One region of the Kitasatospora sp. NPDC048298 genome, then DNA from elsewhere that is predicted to be linked to it. Evidence: riboswitches for the same ligand, from Rfam matches in the RefSeq annotation. Region 1 holds a riboswitch; the other holds the start of a gene.
What was found. A riboswitch is a leader RNA that binds a small molecule or an ion and turns the genes downstream of it on or off. The one in region 1 is predicted to bind cobalamin.
Positions count from the first base shown of each region.

Region 2: linked by a shared signal. The riboswitch ahead of ACGF0D_RS06605 (HoxN/HupN/NixA family nickel/cobalt transporter) and the one ahead of ACGF0D_RS02260 (ribonucleoside-diphosphate reductase subunit alpha) in region 1 are both predicted to bind cobalamin.

Region 1 is NZ_JBICYZ010000002.1:243,923-248,987, forward strand. It holds gene ACGF0D_RS02255 (hypothetical protein) at 1-866, opposite strand, end outside; cobalamin riboswitch at 1,200-1,343, shown strand; gene ACGF0D_RS02260 (ribonucleoside-diphosphate reductase subunit alpha) at 1,535-3,940, shown strand; gene ACGF0D_RS02265 (ribonucleotide-diphosphate reductase subunit beta) at 3,961-4,956, shown strand.
Region 2 is NZ_JBICYZ010000005.1:205,016-210,080, forward strand. It holds gene ACGF0D_RS06595 (hypothetical protein) at 1-1,373, opposite strand, end outside; gene ACGF0D_RS06600 (ArsR/SmtB family transcription factor) at 1,424-1,807, opposite strand; cobalamin riboswitch at 1,889-2,103, shown strand; gene ACGF0D_RS06605 (HoxN/HupN/NixA family nickel/cobalt transporter) at 2,132-3,247, shown strand; gene rpmG (50S ribosomal protein L33) at 3,326-3,490, opposite strand; gene ACGF0D_RS06615 (M24 family metallopeptidase) at 3,748-4,854, shown strand; gene efp (elongation factor P) at 4,931-5,065, shown strand, end outside.

The DNA of each region.
Region 1 (5,065 bases):
TTGCCGCCCTTCGCCGAGCCCTCGACCGTGAAGTAGCCGTACCGGCCCAGGCTGTTGTGGGTGCCGGTGCAGCCGGCACCGGCGCAGAAGGCCGGCGACCCGGCCGCCGGCGCGCCCTTGAGCTGCCCGGTGAAGTTCTTCAGCGCGGTCTCGGCCTGGAGCTTGCGGTCGAAGACCGCCACCCCGACGGTGACCGCGCTCTCACCGGAGACGTACGTCGCCCGGAGCACCTGCTGGCACCCCTGGTCGCCGAGCACCTTGCCCAGCCCGCCGGTCGTGGAGTTCCCGTCCCAGCAGGGCGAGTCCAGCGCCACGACGGTCCGGTTCCAGGTGGCGCCGTTGATCGTCACCTGGGGCGCGGAGAACAGCGCTCCCGCGTCCTGCGGCGCCGGGTCGGTGGCGGCCTCCCAGATCGGCTTGGACGGGTCCTCCGGCTGGCCGCCCGGCGTGCCGGACGTACTCGGAGACACGACCGGCTGGGTGCTCTTGGCGGCCGTCGGGGAGCCGTCGTCCTTCTTGCCGTTGAGGAGCACCACACCGCCGGCGGCCAGGCCGCCCACCACGGCGACCGCGGCCACCACGCCGATGACCCTCATCCGGCGACGGCGCTTGCCCTCGGCCTCGTTGCGGTCCGCCAGTGCGCCCCAGTCCGGCTCGGCCCGCTGCGGCGGGACCGGCTGCTGGGGCTGCTGCTGGAGGTGCCACTGGGGCTGCGGCTGGGGGGCCGGCTGGGGCTGCGGCGGCTGCTGCTGCGCCTGCGGCTGGGCGTGCGGCGGCTGCCCGACCGGCGGAGCCGGCTGCGGCGCGGGCGCGACCGGCTGCGGCACCGGCGGGATGGGCTGCGCGACCGGCTGCGCCGCCGGCACGACCGGCCCGTACGAGGCCGGCGGCGGCCCGAAACCCCCGCTCGGCGGCGGTACCGGACCAGGTACCACCGGCTGCTGACTCTGTGCGCCCCCCGGCCCGGCGGGAGGCGTTCCCTGCGGCCCCTGCCCAGGTACGCCAGTTCCGTCGCTCATGCGCCCAGATCGTAGGGCATCCTCGCGTCCGCCGATCCTCCCGGTGACCATTCCGTATCGAAACCAGGACGCCCCCGGCCCGGTTCCGGGGCCTCGGACAGCCATCCGGGGCCACGTTTCCGGTACCACCGGTCATCGCCCCGACACGCGGCGCCGTACTACATCTGGGGTCGCTTCAGGGAGACACCACTACATGTATGCTCGCTTCTGCTGTCGATGCAGGGGAACCCGGTGCGAATCCGGGACTGCCCCGCAGCGGTGTGCGGGCGGCTCCAGCAGCCGTACCCGCGAGTCCGATGACCTGCCGGCAGCGTGCGCCACGGCCCTCCCGCAGAGGCCGCGCCGGCACGAGCAGTACCCCTCCGGGCCTCGCGGGCGGGCCGGGGAGTCACCGTCGCGCGACGCCGTCTGCGTTCGTGCCGTGCTCCCCTGCCCCGATCGGCCCGGTGGCCCCCGATCACCGCCGCCGATCGCCGCCAGGAGAGAGCGCCTTGACCACCGCCGCCTCAGCCACCCTGCCCACCCAGGGCACCGGTACCGCCTTCACCGACCCGACGGTCTCCGACCCCGGCGGCGCCCTGCTGCGGCTGCTCACCGACCGCAGCACCGACCTCACCGAGGTCGACCCCGGCCATGTCGCCGCCGCCGCGCTGCGCGGCCGCCACGCCGGCTCGGACTTCGCCGAGCTGCGCGGGCTGGCCGTGGACGCCGCCGCATCGATGATCGCCGAGGACCCCCAGTACTCGAAGCTGGCCGCCCGCCTGCTCGCCCTGGAGATCGTCGACGAGGCGAACAGCCAGGGCTCGGTGTCCTTCTCCGCCTCGATCGCCGTCGGCCACACCGAGGGCCTGATCGGCGACACCACCGCGGACTTCGTCGCCAAGCACGCCACCGCCCTGGACGCGCTGATCGACACCACCGGTGACGACCGCTTCGAGTACTTCGGTCTGCGCACCGTGCAGTCCCGCTACCTGCTGCGCCACCCGATCACCCGCAAGGTGATCGAGACCCCGCAGCACTTCCTGCTCCGCGTCGCCTGTGGCCTGGCGGTCGGCGACAGCGAGCAGTCGGTGCGCGAGGTGGCCGAGCTGTACGGCCTGATGAGCCGCCTGGAGTACCTGACCTCCTCGCCGACGCTCTTCAACTCCGGCACCCGGCACCCGCAGATGTCGAGCTGCTACCTGCTCGACTCGCCGCTGGACAACCTGGACTCGATCTACAACCGCTACGCGCAGATCGCCCGCCTCTCCAAGCACGCCGGCGGCATCGGCCTGTCCTACTCGCGCATCCGCTCGCGTGGCAGCCTGATCCGCGGCACCAACGGCAAGTCCAACGGCATCGTGCCGTTCCTGCGCACCCTCGACTCCTCCGTCGCCGCCGTCAACCAGGGCGGCCGCCGCAAGGGCGCGGCCTGCGTCTACCTGGAGACCTGGCACGCCGACATCGAGGAGTTCCTGGAGCTCCGCGACAACACCGGCGAAGAGGCCCGCCGCACCCACAACCTCAACCTGGCGCACTGGATCCCGGACGAGTTCATGCGCCGGGTCAACGCCAACGAGGACTGGTCGCTGTTCTCCCCGGCCGACGTGCCGGAGCTGGTCGACCTGTGGGGCGCCGACTTCGACGAGGCCTACCGCAAGGCCGAGCAGGCCGGCAAGGCCGTCCGCACCATCCCGGCGCAGACCCTGTACGCCCGCATGATGCGCACCCTGGCGCAGACCGGCAACGGCTGGATGACCTTCAAGGACGCCTCCAACCGCGCCGCCAACCAGACCGCCCTGCCGGGCCGCACGGTGCACTCCTCCAACCTGTGCACCGAGATCCTGGAGGTCACGGACGACTCCGAGACCGCCGTCTGCAACCTGGGCTCGGTCAACCTGGGCGCCCACGTCGCCGCCGGCGCCTCGGCCGACGACCTGATCGGCGCGATGGACTGGCAGCGGCTGGACGCCACCGTGCGCACCGCCGTCACCTTCCTCGACCGCGTGGTGGACATCAACTTCTACCCGACCACCGAGGCCGGGACGTCCAACTCCCGCTGGCGCCCGGTCGGCCTCGGCGTGATGGGCCTCCAGGACGTCTTCTTCAAGCTGCGGATCGACTTCGACTCGGCCGAGGCCAAGACCCTCTCCACCCTCATCGCCGAGCGCATCATGCTCACCGCGTACGAGCGCTCCGCCGACCTGGCCGAGCAGCTCGGCCGCCACGAGGCGTACGGCGAGACCCGCGCCGCCCGCGGCGAGCTGCACATCGACCACTTCCCGACGGCCGCCCCGCAGTGGGCCGACCGCTGGACGGCGCTGCGCGCCCGGATCGCCGAGACCGGCCTGCGCAACTCGCTGCTGCTGGCCATCGCGCCGACCGCGACCATCGCCTCCATCGCCGGCGTGTACGAGTGCATCGAGCCGCAGGTGTCCAACCTGTTCAAGCGCGAGACGCTGTCCGGCGAGTTCCTCCAGGTCAACCCGTACCTGGTGCGCGAGCTCAAGGAGCTCGGCGTCTGGGACCAGCAGACCCGCGACGCCCTGCGCGACGCCAACGGGTCCGTCCAGGAGCTGAACTGGCTGCCGGCCGAGGTGCGGTCGCTGTACCGCACGGCCTGGGAGCTGCCGCAGCGCGCCCTGATCGACCTGGCCGCGGCCCGCATGCCGTACCTGGACCAGAGCCAGTCCCTGAACCTGTTCATGGCGGCGCCGACCATCGGCAAGCTCAGCTCGATGTACGCCTACGCGTGGAAGGTCGGTCTGAAGACCACCTACTACCTGCGTTCGCGCCCGGCCACCCGCATCGCCCAGGCCGCGTCCGGCACCGCCCGGGCCGCCGCGCCGGTGCCCGTGAACACCCCCTCCCTCACCCCGGAGCAGGAAGCCGCCATCGCCTGCTCCCTGGAGAACCCCGAGTCCTGCGAGGCCTGCCAGTGAGCACCCCTGAAGACCGCAAGATGCTGCTCGACCCCGGCTTCGAGCTGACCCTGCGCCCGATGCGCTACCCGTCGTTCTACGACCGGTACCGGGACGCCATCAAGAACACCTGGACGGTGGAGGAGGTGGACCTGCACTCCGACGTCGCCGACCTGGCGAAGCTCAACGAGGGCGAGCGCCACCTCATCGGGCGACTGGTCGCGTTCTTCGCGACGGGCGACTCGATCGTCTCCAACAACGTGGTGCTGAGCCTCTACAAGCACATCAACTCCCCGGAGGCGCGGCTCTACCTGAGCCGTCAGCTGTTCGAGGAGGCCGTCCATGTGCAGTTCTACCTGACGCTGCTGGACACCTACCTGCCCGACCCGGAGGACCGGACGGCGGCGTTCGCGGCGGTGGAGAACATTCCGTCGATCGCGCAGAAGGCCAAGTTCTGCTTCAAGTACATGAACGCGGTCGACCACATCGACTCGCTGCAGACCAAGGACGACCGCCGCGCGTTCCTCCTGAACCTGATCTGCTTCGCCGCCTGCGTGGAAGGCCTGTTCTTCTACGGCGCGTTCGCCTACGTGTACTGGTTCCGCAGCCGCGGCCTGCTGCACGGCCTGGCCACCGGCACCAACTGGGTGTTCCGCGACGAGTCCATGCACATGGACTTCGCCATGTCGGTCGTGGACACCGTCCGCGAGGAGGAGCCCGACCTCTTCGATGACGAGATGGCCAAGCAGGTCACCGAGATGCTGGAGGAGGCCGTCGAGGCCGAACTCCAGTTCGCCCAGGACCTCTGCGGCGACGGCCTGGCCGGCATGAACACCGAGTCGATGCGCCAGTATCTGGAGGCCGTCGCCGACCAGCGCCTGGCCCGCCTGGGCCTGCCGATCCGGTACGGGTCGACGAACCCGTTCGGCTTCATGGAGCTCCAGAACGTCCAGGAGCTGACCAACTTCTTCGAGCGCCGCGTGTCGGCGTACCAGGTGGCCGTCGAGGGCTCGGTGTCCTTCGACGACGACTTCTAAAGAAGCGCGCATGACAGTGGTGCCCCGCACGGCGACAGCCCGTGCGGGGCACCACTGTCGTTTCAGGCGGCCGCTCCGCGCGCCGCCCGTCCGGATGAACTCCTCGGCC
Region 2 (5,065 bases), on a different contig from region 1:
GCGTGCACCTCGGTGCGGGCGAGGACCTCGGCGGTGTAGCGCAGGGCGTCGCCGGGGTGGTCGTCGGTGAGGGCGTGGAAGCCGCGCGGGGTGTGGTCGTCCGGATCGAAGGGGTAGCGCCGGAGGCTGACGTCGGTGCCCTCGCTCCGGCCCTCGACGTCGTACGCGGTGGGCCCCTCGGTGGTGGCGGGGTGCGGGACGGGCTTGGGGTAGGGCGGCAGGGCCGGTTCGTCCCGGGGTTCGTCCAGCTCCTTCAGGAAGGAGTAGAGCAGCGGGCGCAGCAGGCGGGCGGACTCGCCGCGGTGGGCGAGCGACCGGTCGGTGATGTCGCTCAGGTCGGCCGGGTCCCGGGCCAGGGCCAGTTCGAGCTGGGCGGTGAGGTCCCCGTCGGGGTCGAGGACGGGCGCGGCCTGGCCGAAGGCGTAGCTGGGGGAGCGCGGGTCGAGTTCGGCGGCGCCGGTGGCGACGAGCAGGGTGCGGTGGTCCAGGGCGGCGCCGTAGACGGTGACCGAGCCGTGGTCGCCGATCACGCAGTCGGCGGCGACGAGCGCGGCCTGCCAGCCCTGGTGGGGCGGGATCAGGCGCAGGCCCATCCGGCAGGCGGCGGCGAGCAGCGCCTCGGGGTCGTGCCGGCTCCACACGTTGGGGTGCAGGACGACGGCCACCGTGTACTCGTCGGCGGGCAGTCGGCGGACCAGCCGCTGGGGCAGGTCGGGGTGGCGGCCGAATAACGAGTGCTCGCTCCAGGTGGAGCTGACGACGACGAGCCGTCGGCCGCCGACGGCGCCGAGCGCGGCGCGGTAGCCGTCGCGGGAGCGCCGGCTGCCGAGCATCCGGTCGAAGCACGGGTCGCCGACGACCTGGGCGACGTCCAGCGCCTCGGGGCAGGAGTCCCGCAGCCGGTCCAGCTGCTCGGGGTGGGAGAGGCCCAGGACGTCGACGAACACCCGTCCGTGGTGGGTGAGTTCGTTGCGGGACAGGCCGGCGGCGCTGACCGTGTCGCCGGTGGACTCGGTGACCAGGCGGTTGTAGCCGGCGCCGTGCGGGAGGACGACGAGGCGGGCGTCCAGGCGGTGCATGGAGGAGTGGACGGCGCACGCGACGGCGAGGTCGAAGCGGCGGCGGACGGCGTCCTCCCAGTCCAGCACGGTGAAGCCGGACAGGCCGTGCAGGTACTCGTCCAGGGCGCGGTCGGCGAAGGCGGAGCCGGGGTTGACGGTGAAGTAGCGCTCGATGCCGTCCGGGCTCAGCAGGGTGAGGACGTCCAGGACCCGGGTGGCCGAGGTGAGGGTGCGGGCGACCGCCAGCACGCGGGCCCTGACCGGTCGGGTGTTCCAGCGGTCGGCGGGCCAGGCGTGGGGGTGGGACGGCACACCATGATCGTACTCATCCGGTCGGGCCGCGGCGCGGTTCCGAGGGCGGGTCAGCCCGCGGCCGCGCTGGGCTCGTGGTGCTCGGCGGCGGCGCACTCGTTGAGCAGGGGGCGCATGGCCTCGTCCACGAGCCGGTAGCGCACCACTCGTCCGTCCCGGTCGCCGGTGACCACGCCGGCCGTGCGGAGCAGCCGCAGGGCCTGGGAGACGGCCGGGTCACGCATGCCGGTGGCGACCGCGAGATCGCTGACGGCGAGCGGGCCGGCCCGGTGGAGGGCGAGCAGCAGGGCGAGCCGGCCGGGGTCCGCGAGCAGGGAGAACCGCTCGGCCCAGGACCGGACGTGCGCGGGCTCGCCGATCGCGGCGATGGCCTCGCAGACCCGGTGTCCGTCGATGGTGCGGTGGCCCGCGCGGTCCTCCGGTACGAGATGCATGCGGACATTCTCGCAGGCGGGGGCCTGTGATCCTGGACACCTGCGCAGGTGCGCAGCCTTGCACGGGTCGGGGCGGGGCCCTACGGTGTTCCCCGCCGTGGTGCTCGGGAAGACCGGTGACGGACCCTCAGGGGTCCCAGCCCGGAGCGGCCCTCGCCACTGTGATCGGGCCGCTCCTCCGTCCACGGAGGAGCGTCGTCCGCACCCATGAAGCCACTGGGCGCCTCGTGCGCCTGGGAAGGCGGGTGCGGGTGTTCCCGTCAGCCAGGAGACCGGCCACGGCATCTCACGAGGTTTTCCACGAGGTGCTGGAGCGTGATCCGCATGACCCTGCCCGAAACCGTTTCCGCCGGGACCGAACCCGGCCCCGCCGCGCTGCCCACCTTCAGATGGCGGCGCGAGGACACCGTCCGTACGGCCGCGCTGATGGCGGTGATCGTGGCCATGCACGTGGTGGCCTTCGGCACGCTGATCTTCCTGGTCGCACCCGAGCGGTACACGGTCGGCACCCAGGTCTTCGGGGTGGGCCTGGGTATCACCGCGTACACCCTCGGCATGCGGCACGCCTTCGACGCCGACCACATCGCGGTGATCGACAACACCACCCGCAAGCTGATGGCGGACGGCAAGCGGCCGGTCTCGGTGGGCTTCTGGTTCGCCCTCGGGCACTCCTCGATGGTGGTGCTGATGGCCGCCCTGGTGGCGGGCGGCGCGCAGCTGGCGAACACGCTGATGGACGACGAGTCGGCCACCCACAAGTGGCTGGGCATGGTCGGCACGACGGCCTCCGGCGCCTTCCTCTACCTGATCGGCGCGCTCAACCTGGCGGCGCTGCTCGGCATCCTCAAGGTGTTCCGCTCGATGCGGGCCGGGCAGTTCGACGAGAAGGAGCTGGAGGCGCACCTCGACTCGCGCGGCTTCATGGCCCGGGTGCTGAACCGGGCGACCCGTTCGATCACCCGGCCGGGGCAGATGTTCCCGGTGGGCATGGTGCTGGGCCTGGGCTTCGACACCGCGACCGAGGTCACCCTGATGGTGATGGCCGGCTCGGGTGCGGCCTCCGGGCTGCCGTGGTACGCGATCGTCTGCCTGCCGCTGCTGTTCGCGGCCGGGATGAGCCTGTTCGACACCCTGGACGGGACGTTCATGAACTTCGCGTACCAGTGGGCCTTCGCCAACCCGGTGCGGAAGGTGTACTACAACCTGACCATCACCGGTCTGTCGATCGCGGTGGCCTTCATCATCGGCACCATCGAGCTGGTCGGGGTGCTGCACGAGAAGCTCGACCTGACCGACCCGGTCACCGGGTTCATCGCGGACATCTCACTGGACAACGTCGGCTACGCCATCGCCGGGCTGTTCGTGGTCGTCTGGGCGATCGCGATCGGGTACTGGAAGCTCGCCCGGGTCGAGAAGCGCTGGACGCCCGACAGTCCGTGACCGGGCGGCCGCCGGCCTCCGAGTACGTGGAACGGCGCCACCCCGAACCCGGGGAGGCGCCGTTCGGCGTGTGCGGGGTCAGCGCTCCTCGCGGAAGTCGACGTGCCGGCCGGCGGCCGGGTCGTACTTGCGCAGGACCATCCGGTCCGGGTCGTTGCGGCGGTTCTTGCGGGTCACGTACGTGAAGCCGGTGCCGGCGGTGGAGCGGAGCTTGATCACCGGGCGCAGTTCGCTGCGGGCCATCGGGTCCTCCTGGGGCCTGAGGGGTCCGGCCCCGGGTGTCGGACCGGGACCGGGCGCCGAAATGGAAGTCGTTTCCAGTGGATGGGAACGTGGGCCGCACCCTGCCCATTCCCGGACGCCGGGTCGCCGCCGAAGGACGCGGCGGGTGGGGGAGCGGGGAGCGCGGCGCGGTCGCGCGGGGGCGCGCAAGGGGCACCGGGGGTTCTGTCGGGGGCGCTCGGCGGGCGGTTCGGGCCGGGGGTTCGTAGGCTCGACGCATGGCGGATGCGTACGCGGGGCGGCGGGAGCGGGTGAGGGAGCACTGCAGTGCGGCCGGGGCCGACGCGGCGCTGATCACCCGTGCGGCGAACGTGCGGTACCTGACGGGCTGCGCGCCCTGCGGGGCGAGTCTGCTGCTGACCAGAGAGCGGGCCCTGCTCGCACTGCCGGACGACCTGCCGCCGGACGACACCGGCGAGCACCTGATCGCCCCGGACGTCACCCGGCTGCCGGTGGCGGCCGGGTCGGACACCGCGCTGGCCGCCGCGTCGGTCGCCATGCGCTCGGGGGTGGCGGGTCTGGCGGTGGAGGAGCACGACCTGACCGTCAGCCGGCACCGGGCGGTCGGCGGCCTGACCGAGGGGGCACGGCTGGTGGACCTCGGCCAGACCGTGGAGCGGCTGCGGGTGGTCAAGGACGAGCACGAGATCGCCGACCTGCGGATCGCCGCCGAGATCGCCGACCAGGCGCTCGGCGAGCTGCTGGAGTCGATCCTGGTCGGCCGCACCGAGCGGCACCTGGCGATGGAGCTGGAGCGCCGGATGATCGACCACGGCGCCGACCGGGCGGCCTTCCCGGTCTCGGTCGGCACCGGCAGCCACTCCGGCCAGGCCGCCCACCAGCCGACCGACCGCCGGGTGGAGGAGGGCGACTTCCTGACCGTGGTGATGGGCGCCCAGTACCGCGGCTACGGCGTCTCCACCGCCCGTACCTTCGTGATCGGCGCCGCTCCCGCGCCCTGGCAGGTGGAGCTGCACCGGCTGGTCTTCCGGGCCCAGCGGGCCGGGCGGGAGGCGCTCGGACCAGGGGTGGAGCAGTGCGTACCCGACCGGGCGGCCCGGCAGGTCCTGGAGGCGGCCGGCCACACCGAGGCCTCCCCGCACCCGGTGGGCCACGGCATCGGGCTGGAGATCCGGGAGGCCCCGCGACTCGGTCCGGCGGACATGGGTAAACTGGACAGCCGCGTACCGGTCACCGTCGGCCCAGGGGTCCACCTCCCGGGCAAGGGCGGGGTCCGGATCGAGGACACGCTCGTCGTGCGCCCCCTCGAAGAGGGCGGGCCCGAGCTGCTCACCATCACCACCAAGGAGCTCCTCGCCCTGTGACCGCGGCCCCCGGGCCGTGGGCGGCAGGACGCACCCCTTGGTTCCTTGACAGCTATATCCAGGAGTAAGTGCGCCCGTGGCTTCCACGAACGATCTCAAGAACGGCATGGTCCTCAAGCTGGAGGGCGGCAAGCTCTGGTCCGTCGTCGAGTTCCAGCACGTCAAGCCCGGCAAGGGCCCGGCCTTCGTGCGTACCAAGCTCAAGGAGGTC